Regions from separate parts of the Pseudomonas sp. C7.1 genome, predicted to be linked through region 2. Evidence: riboswitches for the same ligand, from Rfam matches in the RefSeq annotation. Region 2 holds a riboswitch; each other region holds the start of a gene.
What was found. A riboswitch is a leader RNA that binds a small molecule or an ion and turns the genes downstream of it on or off. The one in region 2 is predicted to bind cobalamin.
Positions count from the first base shown of each region.

Region 1: it holds a riboswitch for cobalamin, as region 2 does, so the genes downstream of both, cobO (cob(I)yrinic acid a,c-diamide adenosyltransferase) here and AC0T4W_RS21070 (TonB-dependent receptor) in region 2, are expected to answer to the same signal.
Region 3: it holds a riboswitch for cobalamin, as region 2 does, so the genes downstream of both, AC0T4W_RS17345 (energy-coupling factor ABC transporter permease) here and AC0T4W_RS21070 (TonB-dependent receptor) in region 2, are expected to answer to the same signal.

Region 1 is NZ_JBWDTL010000003.1:1,105,706-1,113,550, forward strand. It holds gene AC0T4W_RS08480 (C40 family peptidase) at 183-803, shown strand; gene AC0T4W_RS08485 (C40 family peptidase) at 964-1,494, shown strand; gene AC0T4W_RS08490 (O-methyltransferase) at 1,522-2,184, shown strand; gene AC0T4W_RS08495 (hypothetical protein) at 2,191-2,511, shown strand; cobalamin riboswitch at 2,565-2,800, shown strand; gene cobO (cob(I)yrinic acid a,c-diamide adenosyltransferase) at 2,911-3,522, shown strand; gene AC0T4W_RS08505 (cobyrinate a,c-diamide synthase) at 3,519-4,826, shown strand; gene bluB (5,6-dimethylbenzimidazole synthase) at 4,823-5,470, shown strand; gene cbiB (adenosylcobinamide-phosphate synthase CbiB) at 5,467-6,375, shown strand; gene cobD (threonine-phosphate decarboxylase CobD) at 6,384-7,376, shown strand; gene AC0T4W_RS08525 (cobyric acid synthase) at 7,373-7,845, shown strand, end outside.
Region 2 is NZ_JBWDTL010000003.1:3,773,569-3,781,413, reverse strand. It holds gene AC0T4W_RS21080 (cobalt-precorrin-6A reductase) at 1-519, shown strand, start outside; gene AC0T4W_RS21075 ((2Fe-2S) ferredoxin domain-containing protein) at 642-1,358, shown strand; cobalamin riboswitch at 1,546-1,750, shown strand; gene AC0T4W_RS21070 (TonB-dependent receptor) at 1,906-4,017, shown strand; gene AC0T4W_RS21065 (ABC transporter ATP-binding protein) at 4,017-4,787, shown strand; gene AC0T4W_RS21060 (ABC transporter substrate-binding protein) at 4,784-5,737, shown strand; gene AC0T4W_RS21055 (FecCD family ABC transporter permease) at 5,734-6,753, shown strand; gene AC0T4W_RS21050 (efflux RND transporter permease subunit) at 6,862-7,845, opposite strand, start outside.
Region 3 is NZ_JBWDTL010000003.1:2,963,959-2,971,803, reverse strand. It holds gene AC0T4W_RS17360 (hybrid sensor histidine kinase/response regulator) at 1-1,459, shown strand, start outside; gene AC0T4W_RS17355 (TetR/AcrR family transcriptional regulator) at 1,679-2,335, shown strand; gene AC0T4W_RS17350 (acyl-CoA dehydrogenase family protein) at 2,332-3,984, shown strand; cobalamin riboswitch at 4,102-4,310, shown strand; gene AC0T4W_RS17345 (energy-coupling factor ABC transporter permease) at 4,366-5,046, shown strand; gene AC0T4W_RS17340 (hypothetical protein) at 5,051-5,794, opposite strand; gene amn (AMP nucleosidase) at 5,992-7,464, shown strand; gene ahr (NADPH-dependent aldehyde reductase Ahr) at 7,812-7,845, opposite strand, start outside.

The DNA.
Region 1 (7,845 bases), 2.7 Mb from region 2:
TACCGTGGCGATCAACCCCCAGCGTACCGACTTGAGCGCTCGGATGGATGTGCGCCTGCAAGGGCGGGCATTAGATGTTTTGCCAAAACCTCTGGGTCACATTTAGGCCCATAGAATTTGCAAATGAATCTCATAGAAGGCATAGTCGCGACCTTATTAAATTTACCGACACGGTCGTGCTCATGCTCAAACGCCTCGCACCCCTCGTGCCCATCGCACTTTCTGTGGTTCTGGCCGCCTGCGCCAGCCATGCCCCACAGCCTCAGCCGAAGCTGGCAACCCAGCCGGCAGTGTTCTCCTCGACAGACCTTGTCGAGCTTGACGAACAAGCCAAAGAAGCGGCTCTGGGCGACTTCTCTGAAGAAAAATCCTACGAACTGCCGAAATTGGCTGACAGCGTCCTATCCCACGGTTTGTCCCTGGTGGGCACCCGTTACCGTTATGGCGGCAGTTCGGTGAAGTCAGGTTTCGATTGCAGCGGCTTTATCGGTTATCTGTTCAAGGAAGAGCTGGGCATGAAATTGCCGCGCTCGTCCCGCGACATGATCAATATCGACGCACCGCGGGTGTCGCGTGATGAGCTGGAGCCGGGCGATCTGCTGTTCTTCAGCACCAATGGCCGTAACCGCGTCAGCCATGCCGGTATCTACATGGGTGATAACCAGTTTATCCATTCCAGCAGTAGCCGCAGCGGCGGTGTACGGGTTGATAGCCTGGATAATCGCTACTGGTCGCGTACCTTTATCGAAGCCAAACGTGCTCTGGCGCTGGCTCCGAGTGACTCGATCGCTCGTCACCCTTGAGCCCTGTGAATGGCGGCTGAATTTGTTCGGCCGCCGTAGTTAAGTAATAGTTCTGGCTCATCTCGATAGTTTTCAACAACCTGCCAAACAAAGCTAAAGCTTGCACTGCGATGTGTAAGCCGGCAGAGTAGAGCGCATCCCGGCTCAGGATCGCTCGTCCATGACCGCTATCGCCCGTCTCAGCTTGATTATGTTTGCCGCGCTGCTCAGCGCTTGTGCCAGCAATGCTCCCGCGCCCGCGCCAGTCCCGCAGCCCATCGTGTATGCGCCCATCGGCAGCTTTAACGGCAATGCTGAAGATGTGCTGTTTCGCGCCCTGGGCTTGGTCGGCACTCCCTATCGCTACGGCGGCAATACCCCGGATGGCGGCTTTGATTGCAGCGGCCTGATTGGTTACGTTTACCGCGATGCGGCGGGCATCAAGCTGCCGCGTTCGACCCGTGAGCTGATTAGCATGCGCGCCCCGGTAGTCAGCCGCGACCGTCTGCAAAGTGGTGATTTGCTGTTTTTCGCTACTAATGGCGGCAGTCAGGTCAGTCACGCGGGTATCTATGTCGGCGATGGCCGTTTTGTTCACGCGCCTTCCAGCGGAGGCACCGTACGCCTGGACAGCCTGAGCAATACCTACTGGCAGCGCACCTATCTGAATGCCAAGCGCGTGTTCACCCCGGAACTGGCTAGCAACCCCTGATCAACCTCAGCGGCTGAGTGATCTGCCATGACCAACCGAACACTCAATCTCGATTCCGCCCTGTATCAATACCTGCTGGACGTCTCCCTGCGCGAAACACCGGTGCTCAAACGCCTGCGCGAGGAAACCGCGCAGCTGAGTACCGCACGTTGGCAGATCGCCCCCGAGCAGGGCCAGTTTATGGCCTTGTTGGTGCAACTGACGGGTGCTCGACGGATTGTCGAGGTCGGCACCTTTACCGGCTATAGCGCCATCTGTATGGCCCAGGCCATGCCCGAAGATGGTCGGCTGATCTGCTGTGATATCCCTGGCGAGTACAATGCCACGGCCGAGCGTTACTGGCGCGAAGCCGGGCTCAGTGCGCGTATTGAACAGCGTCTGGCCCCTGCGCTACAGACCTTGGCGGCGCTGGAGGCTGAAGGCCTGGCCGGCAGTATTGATCTGCTGTTTATCGACGCCGATAAGGCCAATTACCCGGCCTATTTGGAACATGCCCTGCGCCTGGTGCGCCAGGGTGGGCTGATCCTGTTCGATAACACCCTGTGGAGCGGGCGTGTGCTTGAGGAAAACCCCGAAAGCGCCGATACCCGTGCAATTCAGGCGCTCAATCTGGCGCTGCGTGATGACCCACGTATCGATCTGTCCCTGTTGCCGCTGGGCGATGGCCTGAGCCTGTGCCGTAAACGCTGAGCCCGTATGCCCGAACCGATTCGTCTGCCTGATCAACCTGGTGCCTGCGAACTTTGCGCCCGCGCGGCTGCTCTGACGCGCCATCACCTGATCCCCAAGGCGCTGCACAGCAGGGGCTATGTGCAAAAGCGCTTTGGCAAAAGCGAGCGTATCAGCGCTACGCTCTGGGTCTGCCGCGCCTGCCACAACCAGATCCACCGGCTGTTCAGCGAGAAGGAGCTGGCGCTGACCTACAACAACCGCGACAGCCTGCTCAGTGATGAGCGCCTGCGTACTTTTGTCGAGTGGCTGGCCAGCAAGCCGGCCGGCTTTATGCCCAGGCATTGATTCACGGGTGCAACGGCGCATTCCGGTTTGACGCTTAATCACGAACTCTCTACCCTTCGCGCCTTGTAACAGGTGCCCCCAACGCTAAGCGTGTGCGGGGTGAAACTGGGAAGTCGGTGCGTTGTGCGTTTACGCCAACCATTCCGACGCTGCCCCCGCAACGGTAAGTGAGTTAAACCAGCGCTTTTCAACCACTGTGCTCAGGCATGGGAAGGTGCGCCTGGTGGCGGTCTGCATTTTCAGATCAGCGCTCATAAGCCCGGAGACCGGCCTGTTGCAGTCCACGGCATCGCGGAGGGCGATGGCTGGCGTGTGGCTTGCGCTGTGCGTAGGCCCGCGCTTTGTCTTTCTCCACATGCTTTTTCCAGCCAGATCGCCCTGTGGCGGTGGAGCAGTGCGATGACTGAATCGATTGAACGTGACGCCCGGCACAAGGCGCGCATGGCCCGCAAGAAAGCCCTTATCGACGAGAAAATCGCCCAGGCCCAGGAAGAATACGGCCTGCTGCTGGTGCACAGCGGCAATGGCAAGGGTAAGAGCAGCAGTGCCTTCGGTATGGTTGCCCGCGCCTTGGGGCATGGCCTCAAGGTCGGCGTGGTGCAATTTATCAAGGGCGCGGCCAGCACCGGCGAAGAGGCCTTCTTCCGCCGTTTTCCCGATGAAGTCAGCTATCACGTAATGGGTGAGGGTTTTACCTGGGAGACCCAGGATCGTCAGCGCGATATCGACAAGGCGCGCGAAGCCTGGGCCGTGGCGGCGCAGTTGCTCAATGATCCCGCCATCGGTCTGGTGGTGCTGGATGAGCTGAACATCGCGCTGAAATATGGCTATCTGGAACTCGACGCGGTGCTCGCGGATATCGAGGCGCGGCCGCTGCTGCAGCATGTCGTGGTGACCGGCCGTGGTGCGCTGCCGGGGATGATCGAGGCGGCGGATACCGTCACCGAGATGAGCCTGGTTAAGCATGCCTTTAAGGCCGGGGTAAAGGCGCAGAAGGGAGTTGAGTTTTGACCAGCGCCCGTTCATGCCCGGCGTTATTGATCGCAGCACCGGCTTCCGGCCAAGGCAAGACTACGGTGACCGCCGCCTTGGCGCGTTTGCATGCGCGCCAGGGCAAGTGTGTGCGGGTATTCAAGTGCGGCCCGGATTTTCTCGACCCGATGATTCTCGCGCGCGCCAGCGGAGCGCCGGTGTATCAGCTCGACCTGTGGATGGTCGGCGAGGCCGAGAGCCGCAAGCTGCTCTGGGAAGCGGCGGGTGAAGCCGATCTGATTCTGATCGAAGGGGTGATGGGCCTGTTCGATGGCACGCCATCGGCGGCCGACCTGGCGCGGCACTTCGCTGTGCCGGTGTTGGCGGTGATCGATGGTTCGGCCATGGCGCAGACCTTCGGCGCCATGGCCCATGGATTGGCGACCTTCCAGCCTGATCTGCCGTTCTCCGGGGTGCTTGGCAATCGGGTTGGCAGTGCGCGCCATGGTGAGATATTGCGCGATGCACTGCCGAGCTCGATCCGCTGGTACGGCGCCTTGCCGCGTAGCGCCGAGGTCGGCTTGCCGAGCCGCCATTTGGGCTTGGTGCAAGCGGGTGAGCTGGCCGACCTGGATGCGCGCCTGGACGCCGCCGCCGATGCCCTGGCCGCTAGTGCCGATACCGATCTGCCGCCACCCGTCAGCTTTGCCGCCCCTGAGCAGGCCAGGCCCGCGCCATTGCTTAAGGGGGTGCGAATTGGTGTGGCCCGCGACAGCGCCTTTGCTTTTCTTTACCAGGCCAATCTCGACCTGTTGAGCGAACTGGGTGCCGAATTGCAGTTCTTTTCGCCGCTTACAGATGAGCAGTTGCCGGATGTCGACAGCCTGTATCTGCCCGGCGGTTACCCGGAGCTGCACCTGGCCACGCTTGAGGCCAACCAGCCCATGGCCGAGTCGATTCGCGCGCACCATGCAGCCGGCAAGCCGATCCACGCCGAGTGTGGCGGCATGCTCTATCTGCTCGACAAACTGACCGACAAGCAAGGCGCCAGCGGGCAGATGCTCGGCCTGTTAAGCGGGGAGGCGACCCTGCAACCGCGCATGACCGCCATGGCCTTGCAACAGGCGGAGCTGCCGGAAGGGCTGCTGCGCGGCCACAGCTTTCACTACTCGGCGCTAAGCAGCGATCTGCAACCCCTGACCCGTGGCGAATGCCCGAACTACAAGCGCACCAGTGAGGCGGTTTATCGCCAGGGGCGGATGACCGCCTCCTATATCCACTTCTATCTACCGTCTGATCCCACTGCCGCTGCAGCGCTGTTTTGCCCCGGAGCGCCGGCATGAGCGAGCAGGCCTTCAGTCCCGAAGAACGCGCGGCGGTCTACCGCGCCATCACCGAGCGCCGTGATATGCGCCATTTCAGCGGCGGCGAAGTGGCACCCGAACTGCTCGCACGTTTGCTTGAAGCCGCGCACCAGGCACCGAGCGTCGGCCTGATGCAGCCGTGGCGGTTTATTCGCATCACCCGTGCGGCCTTGCGTGAGGCGATTCACGGGCTAGTGGAAGAGGAGCGCTTGCGCACCGCCGAGGCACTGGGCGAGCGCAGTGATGAATTTATGCGGCTGAAAGTCGAGGGCATCCGTGACTGCGCCGAGCTGCTGGTGGTGGCTTTGATGGAGGGCCGCGAGGCCCATGTATTTGGCCGCCGCACCTTGCCGGAAATGGACCTGGCGTCCCTGGCCTGCGCCATTCAGAACCTCTGGCTGGCCGCCCGCGCCGAGGGTTTGGGCATGGGTTGGGTATCGCTATTCGAGCCCCAGGCCCTGGCGGATTTGCTCAATATGCCGGACGGTAGCAAGCCGCTGGCGGTGCTGTGCCTGGGGCCGGTCACGGAATTCTATGAAGCACCCATGCTGGTGCAGCAGGGCTGGGCCGAGCCACGGCCACTAAGCGAGTTGTTGTTTGAAAACCAGTGGGGCACGCCATGAGCCTGGTGCTTAGCACCTGCGCCGGGGTTGCTCTGGACGCGATTTTTGGCGAGTCCAAGGGCTGGCATCCGCTAGTGGCCTTTGGTCGTATGGCCGAGCGTATCGAGCAGCGCTTCAATCCGGCGGGCGGCGGTTGGCGCAGCCATGGCGTCAGCGCCTGGTGCCTGGCGGTATTGCCGCTGACCCTGCTGACCTGGCTACTCACACAGATCAGCGGGCTGGGTTGGGCGGTGGAAATACTTGCGTTGTATGCCGCGCTTGGCCTGAAAAGCCTGGGTGAACATGCCATGCCGGTGGCCCAGGCGCTGCGGCTGGGCGATCTACGTCTGGCGCGTGAGCGGGTCGGTTATATGGTCAGCCGCAATACCGCGCAGCTCGACGCCGCCGGGGTGGCCCGGGCTGGCAGTGAATCGGTGCTGGAAAACGGCAGCGACGCGGTGTTCGCCGCGCTGTTCTGGTTTGTGCTGGCCGGTGCGCCGGGCGTGGTGCTGTATCGCCTGAGTAATACCCTGGACGCCATGTGGGGCTATCGCAATGAACGTTTCGAGCTCTTCGGCTGGGCCGCCGCGAAAATCGACGATGTGCTCAATTACCTGCCGGCCCGGCTGGTCGCATTGACCTACGCGCTGCTCGGTAAAACTGCACTGGCGCTGCGTTGCTGGCGTACCCAGGCGCCGCTTTGGGACAGCCCGAATGCCGGCCCGGTAATGGCGGCCGGGGCAGGCGCGCTGGGCGTCAGCCTGGGCGGCGCGGCGGAGTATCACGGCGAGCTGCATATTCGGCCGGACCTGGGCGCGGGGCCGCAGCCCAAAGCGCGGGATATAGAGCGGGCGCTCAATCTAGTCAGCGCTGGCGTGCTGCTATGGGTAGCGCTGCTACTGCTTTGGGGGCTTTTTTATGGGTAAACCTTCTTATGCTTGAGCACGGCGGTCGCTTGCGCGCAGCGTCTTTGCGTTATGGCATCGCCCTGGCGGATTGGCTGGATTTATCCACCGGCATCGCGCCATACGGTTGGCCACTGCCGGCGATTCCTGCGAGTGCCTGGGCGCGTTTGCCCGAACAACAGGACGGCCTGGAAATCGCCGCCCGTGATTATTACGGCGTGAGCAATCTGCTGCCGGTGGCGGGCTCCCAAGCGGCGATTCAGGCACTGCCGCGCTTAGTGCGGGAGGCTCGGGTAGGCATCGTCTCGCCTGCCTATGCCGAGCACGCCGCCGCTTGGCAGCGTGAGGGCCATCGTCTGCTGGAGCTGAGCGAAGGCGGTATTGAACGGGCGCTGGAGCGTTTGGATGTGCTGCTGCTGGTCAACCCTAATAACCCGACCGGGCGACGTATTGAGCCCGAGCGCCTGTTGGACTGGCATGCCCGCCTGGCCGAGCGCGACGGCTGGCTGGTCGTCGATGAAGCCTTTATCGATTGCACGCCCGAGTTCAGCCTGGCGGCCTTTAGCGACCGACCGGGGCTGATTGTGTTGCGCTCATTTGGCAAGTTCTTCGGTATGGCCGGTATTCGCCTGGGCTTTGTCCTGGCCCAGCCGGCCGTACTGGAGCAGCTGGCCGAGCTGCTCGGGCCCTGGGCGATCAGCGGGCCGAGCCGGGTGGTGGCTACTGCGCTGTTGCAGGATCTCGCCGGGCAGCGATTACAGCGTGAGCGGCTGTTGACTGATGGCGAGCGCCTGGCTTCGCTACTCCGCGCGCAAGGTTTTGCGCCCACCGGTGGCTGCGCGCTGTTTCAATTCTATTGCACGCCTAGGGCGGCCGAACTGCACGAGTTTCTCGCCGCTAAGGGCATCCTTACGCGACTGTTTGCCAGCCCGTTAAGCCTGCGTTTTGGTTTGCCTGCCGACGAGTCGGGCTGGCAGCGTTTACAGCCTGCCCTTGCAGCCTTTGCCAAGGAATCGCGATGACTACGTTAATGGTGCAGGGCACCACGTCGGATGCCGGCAAAAGCACCCTGGTGACTGCGCTATGCCGCTGGCTTAAGCGCCAGGGCGTTAGCGTGGTGCCGTTTAAACCACAGAATATGGCGCTCAACTCGGCGGTCACCGCTGACGGTGGCGAAATCGGTCGCGCCCAGGCGGTGCAGGCCCAGGCCGCCGGACTGGCCCCGCACACCGATATGAACCCGGTGCTGCTCAAACCTAATAGCGACACCGGCGCCCAGGTAATCATCCACGGGCGCGCGCTCAGCAGCATGGATGCCGTGGCTTACCACGATTACAAACAGGTGGCGATGCAGGCGGTGCTGCAATCGCACCTGCGTCTGAGCGCGGCCTACCCGGTGGTGATAGTGGAGGGCGCGGGTTCGCCAGCGGAGATCAATCTTCGCGCTGGCGATATCGCCAATATGGGCTTTGCCGAGGCGGTGGATTGCCC
Region 2 (7,845 bases):
GATCTGACCCACCCCTATGCCGCACAGATCAGCGCCAATGCCGCCCGCGCCGCCGAGCTGAGCGGGATTGCCTGCTGGGCGCTGCGCCGCCCCGGCTGGCAGGCCGGCGAGGGTGATGACTGGCGTGAAGTGGATAACTGGGCCGGTTTGGTCGAAGCCCTGAAGGATTTCCGCCGTCCGCTATTCACCCTCGGCCGCGAGCCGCTGGAGCATCTGCATGAGATTCCCCTGCATCAGCACTGGACCGTCCGCTGCCTAACGGCCCAGCAAGCCGTGCCGCGTGCCGAGATTATCGGCGCGCGGGGGCCGTTCGCGCTGGACGAGGAGCGCGCGCTATTCGCCCGTTTGCGCACTGATGTGCTGATCAGCAAGAACAGCGGCAGCCAGTCCACCGAGCCAAAACTGCAGGTGGCGCGGGAGTTGGGTTTACCGGTGTTGTTTTTACGGCGGCCGAGTTTACCGAGTGTGGAGCGCGAGTTTGTCAGCCTCGAAGCGCTGGCCGAGGTGCTGCAGTTGTAGAGCGAGCAAGGTAGGGTGGATGACGCTGTTTTCATCCACCATTGCAGTTGGTGGATGGGTGAAGCGTCATCCACCCTACGCCTAACCCCCTGCTAGACTGCCGCCCCGCTTTGGAGGCTGCCATGACCACGCCCGTTTCGCCCTACGCCCGCATTCTGTTTGTCGGCCCGGACCTGGCTGAGGGCTCGTTTGCCGAGCTGTTTCGCCGTCGTCTGGTTGAGTTGCGCGGGGAAGCGGCGCTGGCCGATATCGTCGACACCAGCGCAGGCTATGCGCCGCTCTGGCAGCGCGTGGCCGAGTGTGAGCGGCCGCTACTGGTGATCGATCTGGAGCCTGCGAGCAGCAGCCCGCACCTCGATTGGCTGCGTAGCGAGCTAAGTCAGCAGGCCAACCCCGAGCAGCTGTTTGTCGCCAGTGCGATGGGCCAGGCCGAGGGCTTGCCAGTGGAGGCCGCTTGCGCGCTGATCGAGCACCCCGAGCTGCATCTGCCCTGCGTCGGTGTGGCTGCTGTGCCGGGGCATCACGCCTGGTCGCAGATTCCGCCCCACGCCCAGCGCCTGCTGTTGTGCAACGGCCCGCGCTGCACCCGGCGTGGTGCGCTGGACCTGTGGAAATCCCTGCGCCAACGGCTCAAGGCCGCCGGTAAACTGGAGTGCGAGGGCGGGGTGCATATCACCCGCAGCCAGTGCCAGTTCCCCTGCGATCTGGGCCCGACGGCCAGCCTTTATCCAGCCGGTGAGTGGTTCCGCGTGCGTGATGAAGCCGAGCTGATCCGCCTGGTCGATGAGCGGCTGGTGGCGGGTCGCCCGGTGCCCGAGCTGCGGATTGATCAGGGCTGAGTCGCTACGCCATGCATGGTGGACAAGCTTCGCGTTGTCCACCCTACGTTTGCTGCAGCCATTGTTTGCCCCGCACAAATTGCCGCTAAAGCGGGATGCCGCCCGCACCTCCCACAGATGTAAAGCCTCGCCCTTGAGCGGCTGGTCTTGTCGAGCTGATGCCTTGACTTGTGCTGGCGCGGATGGTCATATCCGCGCCGTTTCAGGTGTCTTACGCCGCCGTGCGTAAGGTTAAACGGGAAGTCGGTGCGCCCTTTGGGCTAGTCCGACGCTGCCCCCGCAACGGTAAGCGAGCGACGTTGTCATGATGCCACTGTGCACTTTGTGCATGGGAAGGCGATGACGTCATGACCCTCGCGAGCCCGGAGACCGGCCTGATTCTTAGGGATGTTGTGCGCTGCCCATGATGCAGCGGCAACTCCCAACTGTTTGGCAACCCGCGGTGGGCGGGCGTTGACGCCGATCGTGGGTGCCTGCGCGCCCGTGTTTTGCTGTTGCGCGTTTCCATCGGGATTGCCGTGCCTATCCCTTTTGCGATGGAAGCATCATGGCGCGCTATCCCCTGTCTCAACTCTCTGTTTCCCTTGCCCTGTGCCTGGCCGGTACGGCTGTGGCGGGCGAATCTCCAGTCAATCTGCCGGCCACGACCGTGCAGGCCAAGGCTGCTGCGGAGGGTGCAAGCGATCTGCATACGCCCACCAGCAGCGGTTCGCGTCTGGGCCTGAGCGCCCTGCAAACCCCGGCCAGCACCAGCAGCCTGAGCGGCGCGCAGGTGCGCGGGCGCAACAACCTCAGCGTGCAGGACGCGGTCACCCGCACCCCTGGCATCAGCAGCATCGGCAGCCCCGGCAATGGCGGCACCGCGCTGTCGGCGCGCGGGTTTACCGGGCACAGCGCGACCATGCAGCTGTACGACGGCACCCGCCAGTACGTCGGCGCAGGCACCGTGACCTTCCCGGTCGACACCTGGTCGGTGGAGCGCGTTGACGTGCTGCGCGGCCCGGCGTCGGTGCTTTACGGTGAAGGCGCGACCGGCGCGGTAATCAACGTGGTGCCGAAAAAGCCCTTTGCCGGCGCCATCAGCAACCAGCTGCGCCTCGGCTACGGCAGCGATGACCGTCGCCAGGCCGCGCTGGACAGTGGCGGCTCGCTGACCGATACGCTGAGCTACCGCCTCAACCTCAATCAACAGGCCAGCAATGGCTGGGTCGATGATGGCGAGTCGCAGAGCCAGGCGCTCAGCGCGGTCCTGCGCTGGGATGCCAGCGATGCGCTGAGTTTCACCCTGTCCCATGATCAGGGCGATCAGGACCCGCAGCGTTACCTAGGCACACCGCTGGTCGCCGGCCAGTACCGCGAGAGCCTGCGCGAGCGTAACTACAACGTCGCTAACGCCGAAGTTCGTTACAACGACCAGATCACCCGACTGGTCAGTGACTGGCGCATCAACGACGCGCTGACGGCCAGCAACCAGCTGTACTACATAAAAACCCAGCGCTACTGGCGCAATGCCGAGTCCTACCGCTGGCAGCCGGGTGACCAGGTCAGACGCAGCGATTTCTACGAGATCAAGCACACCCAGGAGCAGGTCGGCGACCGTCAGACCTTCACCCTGGAGCACGCGCTGTTCGGCCTCGACAGCCGCACCGTGGTGGGCGTGGATTACAACCGCATTCACTTCGCTCGCCAGCATGATTTCGCCAGCAGCTTCACTGATACAGTGCCGCTTGCCGGCTCCAGTGGCGGCCAGTACCAGAGCACCGACCCGCTGGGTTATGGCCCGCGTGAGCGCAACCTGGCGCGGCAATTCTCGCTGTTCGCCGAGAACCGCACCCAGCTGACTGAGCGCCTGTCGCTGGTCAGCGGCGTGCGCCGTGATCAGGTGCATATCCAGCGCGATAACCTGCTGACCGACAGCAGCGCCGACCGCAGCCTGACGGGCGACAACTGGCGCGTCGGGTTGGTCTTCGAGGTCACGCCCGAGCTGTCGCTGTACGGCCAGTACGCCACCAGCACCGAGGGCGTCAGCAACCTGCTGACGCTTAATCCGAGCCAGCAGCAGTTCGACCTGAGCGAGGCCAAGCAGACCGAAATCGGCCTTAAGCAGGCGTTCTGGAATGGCCAGGGCGAATGGACGCTGGCCGCTTACCACATCGTCAAGGAGAAGCTGCTCAGCCGCGCCACCCCGACCGCGCCGACCGAGCAGATCGGCCAGCAGTCTTCCGATGGTCTGGAAGCCACCTTGGAACTGGCCCTGGGGCAGGATTGGCAGGTCTCGGCCAACGCCGCGTTTGTGCGCGCCGAGTACGACGACTTCACGGAGGCCGGTGGCGATCGCAGCGGCAATCGACCCACCAACGTGCCACGGCGCACCGCCAACCTGTGGCTGAGCAAGGCGCTGAGCGAGCAGGTGCAGGTCGGTATCGGCGCGCGTTATGTCGATTCGCGCTACGCCGACACGGCGAACAATGTGGAGGTGCCGAGCTACACCCTGGTCGATGCCACTATCGGCTGGCAGGTGCTGGCGGATGTGCGTTTGGGCCTAGAGCTGAACAACCTGTTCGACCGCCAGTACGCCACCACCGGCAGCAGCGATGGCCAGCAGTGGTACCTGGGCGCGCCGCGTTCGGTGTTCGTCACTGCCGATTACCGTTTCTGATGGCGCGCTTGCAGATCAGCGACTTGGCCTGGTCGCCCAATGGAGAGCAGGTGTTGCTCGACGGCATCGAGCTAGCGGTGGGAGACGGCCAGCTGGTCGGTCTGCTCGGCCCCAACGGCAGCGGCAAGACTAGCCTGCTGCGCTGCGCCTACCGCTTTCAGCGGCCCGATCAGGGCCGTGTCGAGCTGGACGGCGAAGCGCTGTGGAGCCGTTCGCCGCGCTGGTGTGCGCAGCGGGTGGCGGTGGTGTTGCAGGAGTTTCCCCAGGACTTCGGCCTCACTGTGGCCGAAGTCGCCGCCATGGGCCGCACGCCGCACAAGGGCCTGTTTGATGGCGATGACCAGGCCGATCTCGCCCTAATCGAGCAGGCGCTGGCGCGGGTGGGTTTGACTGAGCACAAGCGCCAGGCCTTCGCTTATCTCTCCGGCGGCGAGAAGCAGCGCGTGCTGCTGGCCCGCGCGCTGGTGCAGCAGCCGACGCTGCTGATTCTCGACGAGCCGACCAATCACCTTGACCCGCGCTATCAGCTTGATCTGCTGCGGCTGATCAAAACCCTCGGCCTGGCGACCCTGGCCAGCTTCCATGACCTCAACCTGGCGGCGGCCTTCTGCGACCGCCTGTATGTGCTCGACCACGGCCGCATGGTGGCCAGCGGCACACCGGCCGAGGTGCTGACCGAAGCGCTGCTGGCCGAGGTGTATGGCGTGCAGGCGCTGGTCGACCTTCATCCCCTCGCGGGGCACCCGCGTATTACCTGGATCAATCCATGAACAGTTTTCTGCGTTACGCCCTGTGCCTACCATTGTTGGGCGCTGCCCTGTCCGCCCAGGCGGTTACCGTCACCAGCTGCGACCGTCAGCTGACCATCGAGCAGCCGCCGCAGCGCGCAGTCAGTCAGGACATCAACCTGACCGGCATGCTCCTGGCCCTCGGGCTGAAATCGCGGATGGTCGGTTACAGCGGCATCAGCGCCTGGAAAACCCCCAACCCCGAGCTGATGGCGCAGCTGGCTGATTTGCCGGAGCTGGCCGCGCGGCAGCCGTCGCTGGAAAACCTGCTCAACGCCGAGGCGGATTTCTTCTTTGCCGGCTGGAACTACGGCATGCGTGTGGGTGGTGAAGTCACCCCGGCGAGCCTGGCGCGTTTCGGCATCCCGGTGTACGAGCTGAGCGAGTCCTGCGCCCATGTCATGCCACGCCGAGTGGCCAGCCTGGAGGATGTCTACAACGACCTGCACAACCTTGGCCGCATCTTCGCCGTTGAGTCGAGTGCCGAGGCGCTGGTGCAGGGCATGCAGCAACGGGTGGCGGTGGTGCGCGCCCGCCTGGCGAACAGCGGCCCGGCGCCACGGGTGTTTCTCTACGACAGCGGCGAGGAAAGCCCCTTTACCGCCGGCCGCCTGGCCATGCCGCAGGCGCTGATCGAAGCCGCTGGCGGGCGCAATGTGATGGATGAGCTGGCCGCGAGCTGGGTGCGGGTCGGCTGGGAAGCGGTGATCAGCAGCGACCCCGAGGTGATTCTGATCGTCGATTACGGCGAGCGCAGTGCGGCGCAGAAACGTGACTTCCTGCTGCAGCACCCGGCCTTGCAGGGGCTGACGGCGATCCGTGAGCAGCGCTTTGTGGTGCTGCCGTACCTGGCCGTCACGCCGAGTATGGAAAACGCCGCCGCCATCGAAACCCTGGCCGCCGCGCTGCACCCGCAGGCGTTCGGCCAATGATTCGCAGCCCACACGCTTACCGCCTGTTACTGCTGTTGCTGGCTTTGGCACTGGCACTGTCCTGCGCCGCCTCCCTGGGCTTTGGCGCAGCGCCAGTGCCGTTGGCGCAGGTGTTGGAGATTCTCGGCCAACGCCTGTTTGATCTGCAGCCGACGCAGGCCGTGAGCAGTGCCCAGGACAGCATCGTCTGGCTGATCCGCGCGCCACGGGTGGTGCTCGGTGCGTTGGTCGGTGCCGGGCTGGCGCTGGTCGGCACGGCGCTGCAGGCGGTGACGCGCAACCCTCTGGCCGACCCGCATCTGCTCGGGGTCAGCTCCGGCGCGGCTTTGGGTGCGGTGATTGTGGTGCTGTATCTGGGTGAATTTATCGGCCTGCTCAGCCTGCCGCTGGCGGCCTTTATCGGCGCGCTGGTGAGCATGCTGCTGGTGCTGGCGATTGCCAGTCGCGGTGGCCGGCTGGAGAGTGATCGCCTGCTGCTGGCTGGGGTGGCGGTGTCGTTTGTGATGATGGCGGCGAGCAACCTGCTGCTGTTTCTTGGCGACCATCACGCCGCCAGTTCGGTGATCTTCTGGATGCTCGGCGGCCTTGGTCTGGCGCGCTGGGAACTGCTGTGGCTGCCGGCGTTGTGCCTGGCGCTGGCGGTGCTGCTGTTGTTGGGGTTGGCGCGGGCGCTGAATGCGCTGATGGCCGGTGAACACAGCGCGGTCAGCCTCGGTCTGGAACCACGCCGGGTGCGCCTGTTGGTGTTTGTTTGCGCTTCGCTGCTGACCGGGGTGCTGGTGTCGCTCAGTGGCGCGATCGGTTTTGTCGGGCTGATCCTGCCGCATGTCGCACGCTTTCTGGTGGGGGCCGAACACCGTCGTCTGCTGCCGGTGAGTGCGCTGCTTGGCGCGCTGTTTCTGGTCTGGGTGGATGTCGCCGCGCGCACCTTGCTGGCGCCGCAGGACCTGCCCATCGGCATCGCCACGGCGGCGATTGGCGGGGTGTTTTTCGTGGCGTTGTTGCGTCGACGCTAGGAGCCTGTCGGGCTTTTCCGCAGTAGAACAGTGTCAAGTCCGACAGGCTCCTAGACGCGGGTGGACACGCCATGCGCTGTCCACCCGCAATGCCTGCGCTTGAGCGTCTTAGGCCTCTGCCCTGCGCTGCTCCTTGATCCCGTAGAACACGCAATACAGCACTGGCAGCACCACCAGGGTCAGCAGGGTGGCGAAGCCCAGGCCGAACATGATCACCACCGCCATGCTTTGGAAGAAGGCATCGGTGAGCAGCGGGCTCATGCCCAGGATGGTGGTCAGGGCGGCCATGGCCACCGGCCGTACACGGCTGATGGAAGCCTCTTCCACGGCCTGCAGGGCATCCTTGCCGCTGGCCAGCTGCAGTTGGATTTCATCCACCAGAACGATGCCATTCTTCACCAGCATGCCGCTCAGGCTGAGCAGGCCGAGTAGGGCCATAAAGCCGAAAGGGATGCCGGTGATGAGAAAGCCCAGGGTCACGCCGATCATCGCCAGCGGGACGGTGAGCCAGATCACCGCCGCGCGTTTGAACGAGTCAAACAGCAGGATGGTGATCATAAACATCACCAGGTAACCCAGGGGCAGGCTGCCGAATACCGCTGCCTTCGCGTCGCGGGAGCTTTCGTACTCGCCGCCCCATTCCAGGCTGTAACCCTCGGGCAGGGCGATGGCTTCGATCTGTGGCTTGAGGCGCTGGAACAGCTGGGCCGCGGTTTCGCCACTGAGCAGCGCCGGGTCGGCCTGTACGGTGAGGGTGCGCTTGCGGTCCAGGCGCATGATCAGCGGGTCTTCCCACTCGGTATTGAAACCCAGTAGCACCTGTTCAATGGGCAGGTAACCACCCCGGGCGTTGCTCCACACCTGCAGGTCGTTGAGGCTGTCGGCATTCAAGCGTTCGTTGTCCGGTGTGCGCGCCACAATCGGCAGCAAGCGGGTGCCGTCGCGGTACAAGCCGACATTCATGCCGGAGAAGCTCATGCGCAGCAGGTCATCCAGCTCGCTTTTGTCCACTCCCAGCTCGCGGGCGCGGGCTTCGGCGAATTGTGGGCGGATCAGTTTGGTGCGCTCATGCCAGTCGTGCATCACCGCATT
Region 3 (7,845 bases), 810 kb from region 2:
TTACCTGGCGCTGGGCTTTACCGTGGTGATCTTCAGCGCCGGCATCCTCGCCTGGATGCGTGGCATGCGCGTGGCGCGCTACTTCATCATCGCCTGGACCGCCTTTCTCGTCGGCGGGATGATCAACACCCTGATGGTGCTGGGCTATCTGCCGAATGTGTTCCTCACCATGTACGCCAGTCAGATCGGTTCGGCGCTGGAGGTCGGCCTGCTGTCCCTGGCCCTGGCTGATCGCATCAATGCGATGAAGGAAGAACGCACGCGCATCCTCCAGGAGGCCGGGCTCAAGCTTGAAGCCTTCAACCAGGAACTGGCCAACAGCAACCGCCTCAAGGATGAATTTCTCGCCACCGTCACCCACGAGTTGCGCACGCCGATGAACGGGGTGATTGGCTCGCTGGAGCTGATGCAGATGCTCGAGATCGACGGTGAGCTGGCGCATTATCAGCGCACGGCCGCCAGCTCGGCCCGCGACATGATGCGCATGGTCAACGACATCCTCGCCCTCACCGAACTGCAGGCCGGGCGTCTGTACCCACGGCGTGAACCGTTCAGCCTGCGCGGCCTGTTTGATGGGCTGCGTGCGCAGTACGCGCCACGCGCCGAAGAGAAGGGCCTGCGTTTTATTCTGGAATTGGACGACAGCCTGCCGGACACCCTTGAGGGTGACGCCAACAAACTGCTGCAAAGCCTCAATTGTCTGCTGGATAACGCCATCAAATTCACCGCGCATGGCGAGGTGCGCGTGCGAGTCAGTTGCGGCGGCACGATGAGCGATGTTCTGCGGCTGCGCATCGAGGTGATTGACAGTGGGGTGGGCTTCACCGTGCCGGCTGACGGCAAGCTGTATCAACGCTTCCAGCAGCTGGACGGCTCGATGACCCGCGAGTACGGCGGCTTGGGCATTGGCCTGGCGATCTGTCGGCAACTGGTCGACCTGCTCGGCGGCGACCTCAGCCATGAGTCCCAGCCAGGCCAGGGCAGCTGCTTTCGCCTGGAACTGCCGTTGGCCTTGCCGATGCAGATGACCACCCCAGCTGCAGTGGTGCTGCGCGCCACGGGCCCGGCGGTGCGTGCGCCTGAGCAATGCACGGTATTGATCGTTGAGGACAACGCGATCAACCAACTGGTAACCCGCGGCATGCTGCTCAAACTGGGTTATCAGGTGCGCACCGCCGATAACGGCGCCGAAGCGCTGGAGGTGCTGCGCAACGAGCCCATCGACGCGGTGCTTCTGGATTGCCAGATGCCGGTGATGGATGGTTTCGCCACCTGCCGGGCGCTGCGCAATCTGCCCGGCTGTCAGCTGCTGCCGGTGCTGGCGATCACCTCCCACAGTCACAGCGGTGATCGCGAGCGTTGTCTGGCTGCGGGTATGAGCGACTACCTGGCCAAGCCGGTGAAGTTCGAGCAGCTGCGCAGTCTGTTGCACGACTGGGTGCTCTGCCGCGCCGGTTGAGTTGAGCATAAATCACGATTGGCTTAAGCCACCGCCCTCGTAGCCCGAATAAGCGCCAGCGCAATCCGGGGGCTTGTCTCCCGTAAGAAGTACGTGCAGCGGTTTGTCCGGACTATGGCTGCCTGCTGCGCGCGCGTCCCTCTCTTGGCCGAAATGCCGCTGTGCGCAAACTCTGAAGCGTGATTCACTGAGCTCAATTAGTGAATCAGGATTCAGATCATGGTTTATCGCACCACTGCCCTGCGTGTCGACCGCGATCAGGCGCTACGCGAACGTATTCTTGCCAGCGCCCTGGCGCGGGTGGCCGAGGGTGGCTTTGCCGCCTTGACCATGCAGGCGCTGGCCGAGGATGTCGGCATTGCCACCGGTAGCCTGTACCGCCACTTCCGCCGCAAGGGTGAGCTGGCGGCCGAGGTATTTGCCGTGGCCAGCCAGCGCGAGGTCGATGAGCTCAGCGCGATTCTGCGCGGCCCGGGCGATCCACTGACCCGTCTGCAATTAGGCTTGCAGCGCTTCGCCGAGCGGGCCTGGCACAGTCGCCAGCTGGCCTTCGCCCTGATCGCCGAACCGGTTGAGCCTGAGGTGGATGAGCGCCGCCTGCGTTATCGGGAAGCCTATGCCGCACTGTTTGCCGAGCTGCTTGAGGCCGGTAACCGTGAGGGACAGTTCCGCGTGCAGCAGGTCAATCTGATCGCCGCCTGCCTGGTCGGCGCCATTGCCGAGGCCCTGGTCGGCCCTCTATCGCCGCACGCCCGCGCGGCCCGCGAAGCTGGTTATCCCGCCCCCAGCCTGGCCGAAGTCAGCCAGGCCTTGGTCACCTTTTGTCTACGCGCCGTCGGCGCCCCATTGCCCAACGAAGAGGAGCTTCAGCCATGAATGCCAGCCAACAGGCCGAAACCCATGAAGTGTTTAACCAGGTGCCGCCGTTGGACGGCGCCAACCTGTATCGCGTCGATCTACCGCTGCAGGAATGGAACAAACGCTTCGGCGGTGGCTGGGCCGAGCAGAAGTTGGATGTGTATGGCGCCCTGGCCGGCGGCGAGCTGATGGTCGCCGGCTTTCTTGCCAATGAGAACAAGCCGGTGTTCAAAAGCCACGACCGCTATGGCCATCGCGCCGATCTGGTGGAGTTCCACCCGGCCTATCACCAACTGATGAGCGCGGCTATTGAGCATGGCCTGCCGTCCATGCCTTGGACCGACCCGCGTGCCGGCGCCCAGGTCGCGCGCGCCGCCATGAGTTATCTGCACAGCCAGGCCGAAGCTGGCAGCGGTTGCCCGCTGACCATGACCTTCGCCAGCGTGCCCGCGCTCAAGCTGCAGGGCGATGTGGCCGAGAAGTGGCTGCCGAAAATCCTCTCCACCCAATACGATCCGCGCAATCTGCCCATCGAGCAGAAAACCGGCGCGACCATCGGCATGGCCATGACCGAAAAACAGGGCGGCACCGATGTACGCGCTAATACCACCCGGGCTTATGCGGTGGGCCTCGGTGGCCCTGGCCAGGCCTATGAGTTGGTCGGCCACAAATGGTTCTGCTCGGCGCCGATGTGTGATGCATTCCTTACGCTGGCGTATACCGATAAGGGCCTGACCTGCTTTCTGCTGCCGCGTCATCGCCCGGACGGTACGCGCAACGAGTTCTATATCCAGCGCCTGAAAAACAAGCTGGGCAACTGGTCGAACGCCTCCAGCGAGGTGGAGTACCGTGGCGCCCTGGCCTGGATGGTCGGTGAAGAAGGCCGAGGCGTGCCAACCATTATCGAGATGGTCGCGCTGACCCGCTTCGACTGCATGATCGGCTCCAGCGCCCTGATGCGTCAGGCACTGACCCAGGCCGCGCACCACTGTGCCCATCGCCAGGTTGGCGGCCGTGTGCTGAGCGAGCAGCCGCTGATGCAGAACGTGCTGGCCGACCTGGCCCTGGAAAGCGAAGCGGCCCTGGCGCTGACCCTGCGCATGGGCAAGGCGCTGGATAATGCCCATGACGAGCAGGAAGACAAGTTCGCCCGCCTGGTTACCGCCGTGGGCAAATACTGGATCTGCAAACGCGCCCCCGCAATGATCAACGAAGCCGCCGAATGCATGGGCGGCGCTGGGTATGTTGAGGACACCATCCTGCCAAGGCTGTACCGCGAAGCACCGGTCAACTCGACCTGGGAAGGCTCGGGCAATGTGCAATGCCTGGACGTGTTACGTGCACTGTCCAAGGAACCCGGCGTGCTTGATGCGCTGTTTGTTGAGCTGGGCGATGGTCATGGCGATGCGCGCCTGAAAGCGCATATCGCCAAGTTGCAGGCAGATTTTCGCGACACCGCCGACATCCAGTACCGCGCCCGCCAGCTCACCGAGGACGTAGCCCTGGCCCTGCAAGCCAAGCTGCTGCTGGAGGCCGGCAATGCGGCGGTGTCCGATGCCTTTATCGCCAGCCGTCTGGGCGGGCAGGGTGGTCGGGTCTACGGCACCTTGCCGCGTGGGCTGGATGTTGAAGCGCTGGTGGCGCGCAGTACGCCGCATTTGATCTAAGGCGCTTACTTGGCTGACAAGCGCTGCGGGCTGAGCTCCAGCAGCGCTTTCCCCCAGAGCCCGGCCTAGCGCCGGTGAGTCACTGAGGGGCGGCTCTGTCATTTCTCTTGGCCGCCGGGTAAGGTGGCCGCCGATGGTTCCGGTTCGCATTTATGCGACTGGATGAAAAGGGAACATGTGTGGCACTGCAACTGGTGCCGAAGCCATGGCTGCCCCCGCAACTGTAAACGGTGAGCAACGCCCGGATGCCACTGGCCGCAAGGTCGGGAAGGCGGGCGAAGTGTTAAGCCGTGAGCCAGGAGACCTGCCATCGAAGCCGGGCGCTTATGCCCATCCCCTCAATCCCGATCATCGCGCGGTGGGCGCGGTACAGGAATCTCTATGCACATCGAACCCGAAGTTGTTACAGGTGCCAAACTCTTCCTCAGTTATGCAACCGCTGCGGGTGCCTTTGGTCTTACGGCCAAGCTTGCCCTCGACAGCGTACGCAGCAACGGTGGCGTCGCCGCCCTGGCGCTGCGCAGCCTGCTGACCACTGCCCTGGTGTTCTGCTTCTTCGAGGTCTTTCCGCACCATGCGGTTGGGGTTTCCGAGGTGCATCTGATCCTCGGCTCGACCTTGCTGCTGCTATTTGGTGCAGGCGCAACAGCTATTGGCTTGGCCGCTGGCCTGCTGCTGCAGGGGCTGCTATTTGCTCAGTTTGACCTGCCGCAGTACGGCATGAACGTCACCACGCTGCTGGTGCCGCTGTGGGCTATCAGTCTGTTGGCCAAGCGCATCATCGCGCCGGGCACCGCTTATGTGGATCTCTCCTACAAGCAGGCGCTGGCGCTATCGACCGCTTATCAGGGTGGCATCGTTGCCTGGGTCGGCTTCTGGGCGTTCTACGGTAACGGCTTCTCCGGTGAGAACCTTGCAGCCGTGGGCAGCTTTGCTCTGGCGTATATGAGTGTGATTCTGATCGAGCCGCTGGTCGACCTGGGTGTGCTGGCTGCGGCCAAGACGCTTTCGGCTTATAGTCGTGGGCCGTTGTTTAATTCGCGCCTGCACCAGCCGGTTTGATCGATCAGCGGCGGCGCTGCCAGATCAGCTTGCCGGTATTGCTTTCAGTGACCAGGTACTGGTCGCTGAAGCGGTAGTAGGCGGCGGGCTGGTAGTCGCTGCGGCCCTGCAGCTGCACTTCCAGCAGGCCGTTGCTGGTCTGCCAGCGGCCGCTGTATTGCAGCTCGCCAGGGCTGTTGGCGTTCCAGTCGGTGCCGCCCGCCACGCTGCGCGTCCATTGCGAAACGCTGCCGTCATCACTTAGTTGCAGAATCATCTGGGTGGTCATTAAGGCAAAGTTGGCGCCGCCGCTGTTGATGATCTGCTCGTGTACCCAGGTGCCGATCAGCGCCGGGTCGCGTGTTGCGTTGCTGCTTGGGCTGATGATTTTTTGTGCCAGGGCGGCGCTGAGTTTTTGCCGGTGGAATAGCGCCTTGCGTTCCAGGGTTGCCCCGGTAGTCGGGTTGCGCGCGGCAATATGGGCGTTGAGCACGCCGTTGGCATAGGTGGCATTCATATTGGCGATCAGTTGCCCGGATTGCGGCTCGCTGATCTGCGCACTGAGCAGCTGGCCGTCAAAGCTGCCGCTGATCTGTAGGCGCAACCTGCCACCCTCTACATATTCCCCGCTGACCTGCTGGTCCTGGCTGCGCAGGTGCATTTCGGCTGGCTGGCCGTCCAGCGTGGTCAGATAGTGGCCGTCCAGGGTGTCGGCCAACAGAAAACGGGGTAACAGACTGAGCGCAAGTGTGAGCAGGAGGCGCGGCATGCGTTTTCCTTAGGGGATGGGGCGTCTGAAGATTAGCAACTGATGCTGGTTTGGGCGTGAGTGCCAGCGTGACGGGGCCGAGGGCCTGGCGCAACTGCGACGCATCCCCGGTAGCCTGGGCCGGCAACGTCGCGCTATGCCAAGCGCGGCGGATCAGGGCAAGATAGAGCCATTGAGATCAGCCAGGAAGGTGCCTTGTGAACCCTTGTTTCGATGACTTTATTGTCGCCAGCACCGCTGAAGAAGCGGTGGATCATCTGGCCGCCTTGCACCTGCAGGCGACCACGGGCTTGAGCCAGGCGCTCAAGCGTTATCTTAAAGAACGTATTAAGCCGGATGCAGAGGAGCAGTCGCGTTTCCGCTACCCGGAGCTGCGCCTGACCTATCTGTGCCAGGGCGAAGTACCGACCACCGTGCGCGCCTATGCCAAGGTGCAGGTGCCGGGCACTTACAGCGTCACCGTTACGCACCCGGCGGCGTTCCGCAAATACCTGCTGGAGCAGCTGCGCCCGCTGATGAACGACTTCACCGTGCGCGTGGAAGTGGGCATCAGCCAGCAGAACATTCCTTATCCCTACGTGGTCGAGCAGGGCGATGAGCTGGCCGGCTCCGGAGTGACCGCCGCCGAGCTGGCGCGGGTGTTCCCCAGCACCGACCTGTCGGCTGCCACCGACGGCACGGCCGATGGCCTGTACGACTGGGAAAATACCGACCCGCTGCCGCTGGCACTGTTCGACGCGGCAAGGGTGGATTTCTCCCTACGCCGTCTGGTGCATTACACCGGCAGCGATTGGCGGCATGTGCAGCCATGGATTCTGCTGACCAACTACCACCGCTACGTCGACCAATTTATCCGTCATGGCCTGGACATGCTGGTGGGCGAGTCGCGCTTCGAACGTATGGTGTTGCCGGGCAACGTGGTGATCAGTCGGGGCATGGCCGAAGGCGAGATGCAGGCGATTATCGAGACCGTCATCTGGCACCGTTACCAGATGCCGGCCTACCACCTGCAAGCTGCCGACGGCGACGGCATCACCCTGGTCAATATTGGCGTCGGCCCCTCCAACGCGAAAAACATCACCGACCACCTGGCGGTGCTGCGTCCACATTGCTGGCTGATGATCGGCCACTGCGGCGGCCTGCGTCAGTCGCAGACCATCGGCGACTACGTGCTGGCCCACGCCTATATGCGCCGCGACGGCATTCTCGACCGCGTGCTGCCGCCGCATATTCCGCTGCCGGCCCTGGCCGAAGTGCAGCAGGCCTTGCAGGAGGCGGCCAGGAAGGTCACCGGCGAGCAGGGCGACGAGCTGAAAAAGCGTCTGCGCACCGGCACCGTGCTGACCTACGATGACCGCAACTGGGAGCTGCGCTGGGCCCAGGAAAGGCCGCTGATTAACCTGTCTCGCGCGGTGGCGGTGGATATGGAAAGCGGCACCATCGCCGCCCAAGGCTATCGCCTGCGGGTGCCCTACGGCACGCTGCTGTGCGTCTCGGACAAGCCGCTGCATAGCGAGATCAAACTGCCCGGCGCGGCCGGTGCCTTCTACGAGCGCGCGGTCACCCAGCACCTGCATATCGGCATCACCGCGCTGGATCTGCTGCGCAACCAGCTCAATTCGCTGCACTCGCGCAAGCTGCGCAGCTTTGATGAACCGCCGTTCCGGTAGGTTGGGTCGGGCCGCGCAGGCTGAGCACACGAAGCTCAACACAATATCGCGAAGCAGAGGCAGCTTTTGTAGGGTGGGTTAGCGGCGCTGGAGCAGGTTTATAGTGTGCTCCAAGTAACTGGAGCGCCGCGTAACCCACCATTGCGGTTTGTCAGTAGACCGCAATGGTGGGTTACGGCGCATTGAGAGTTGATGGGGTTTTTCTGATCCTGGTTCGCGCCTAACCCACCCTACGTATGACCTCATTTCATGCGCCGTATAGCTGTTCGGGGCGACTCAACACATGATTGGTACATGGCCAAAAAAGCCCGAGGTTTGCGCCTCGGGCTTTTCAATTTCAGCTCAGCTTATTTGCTCGCATCCAGCACCACCCGGTAGCGC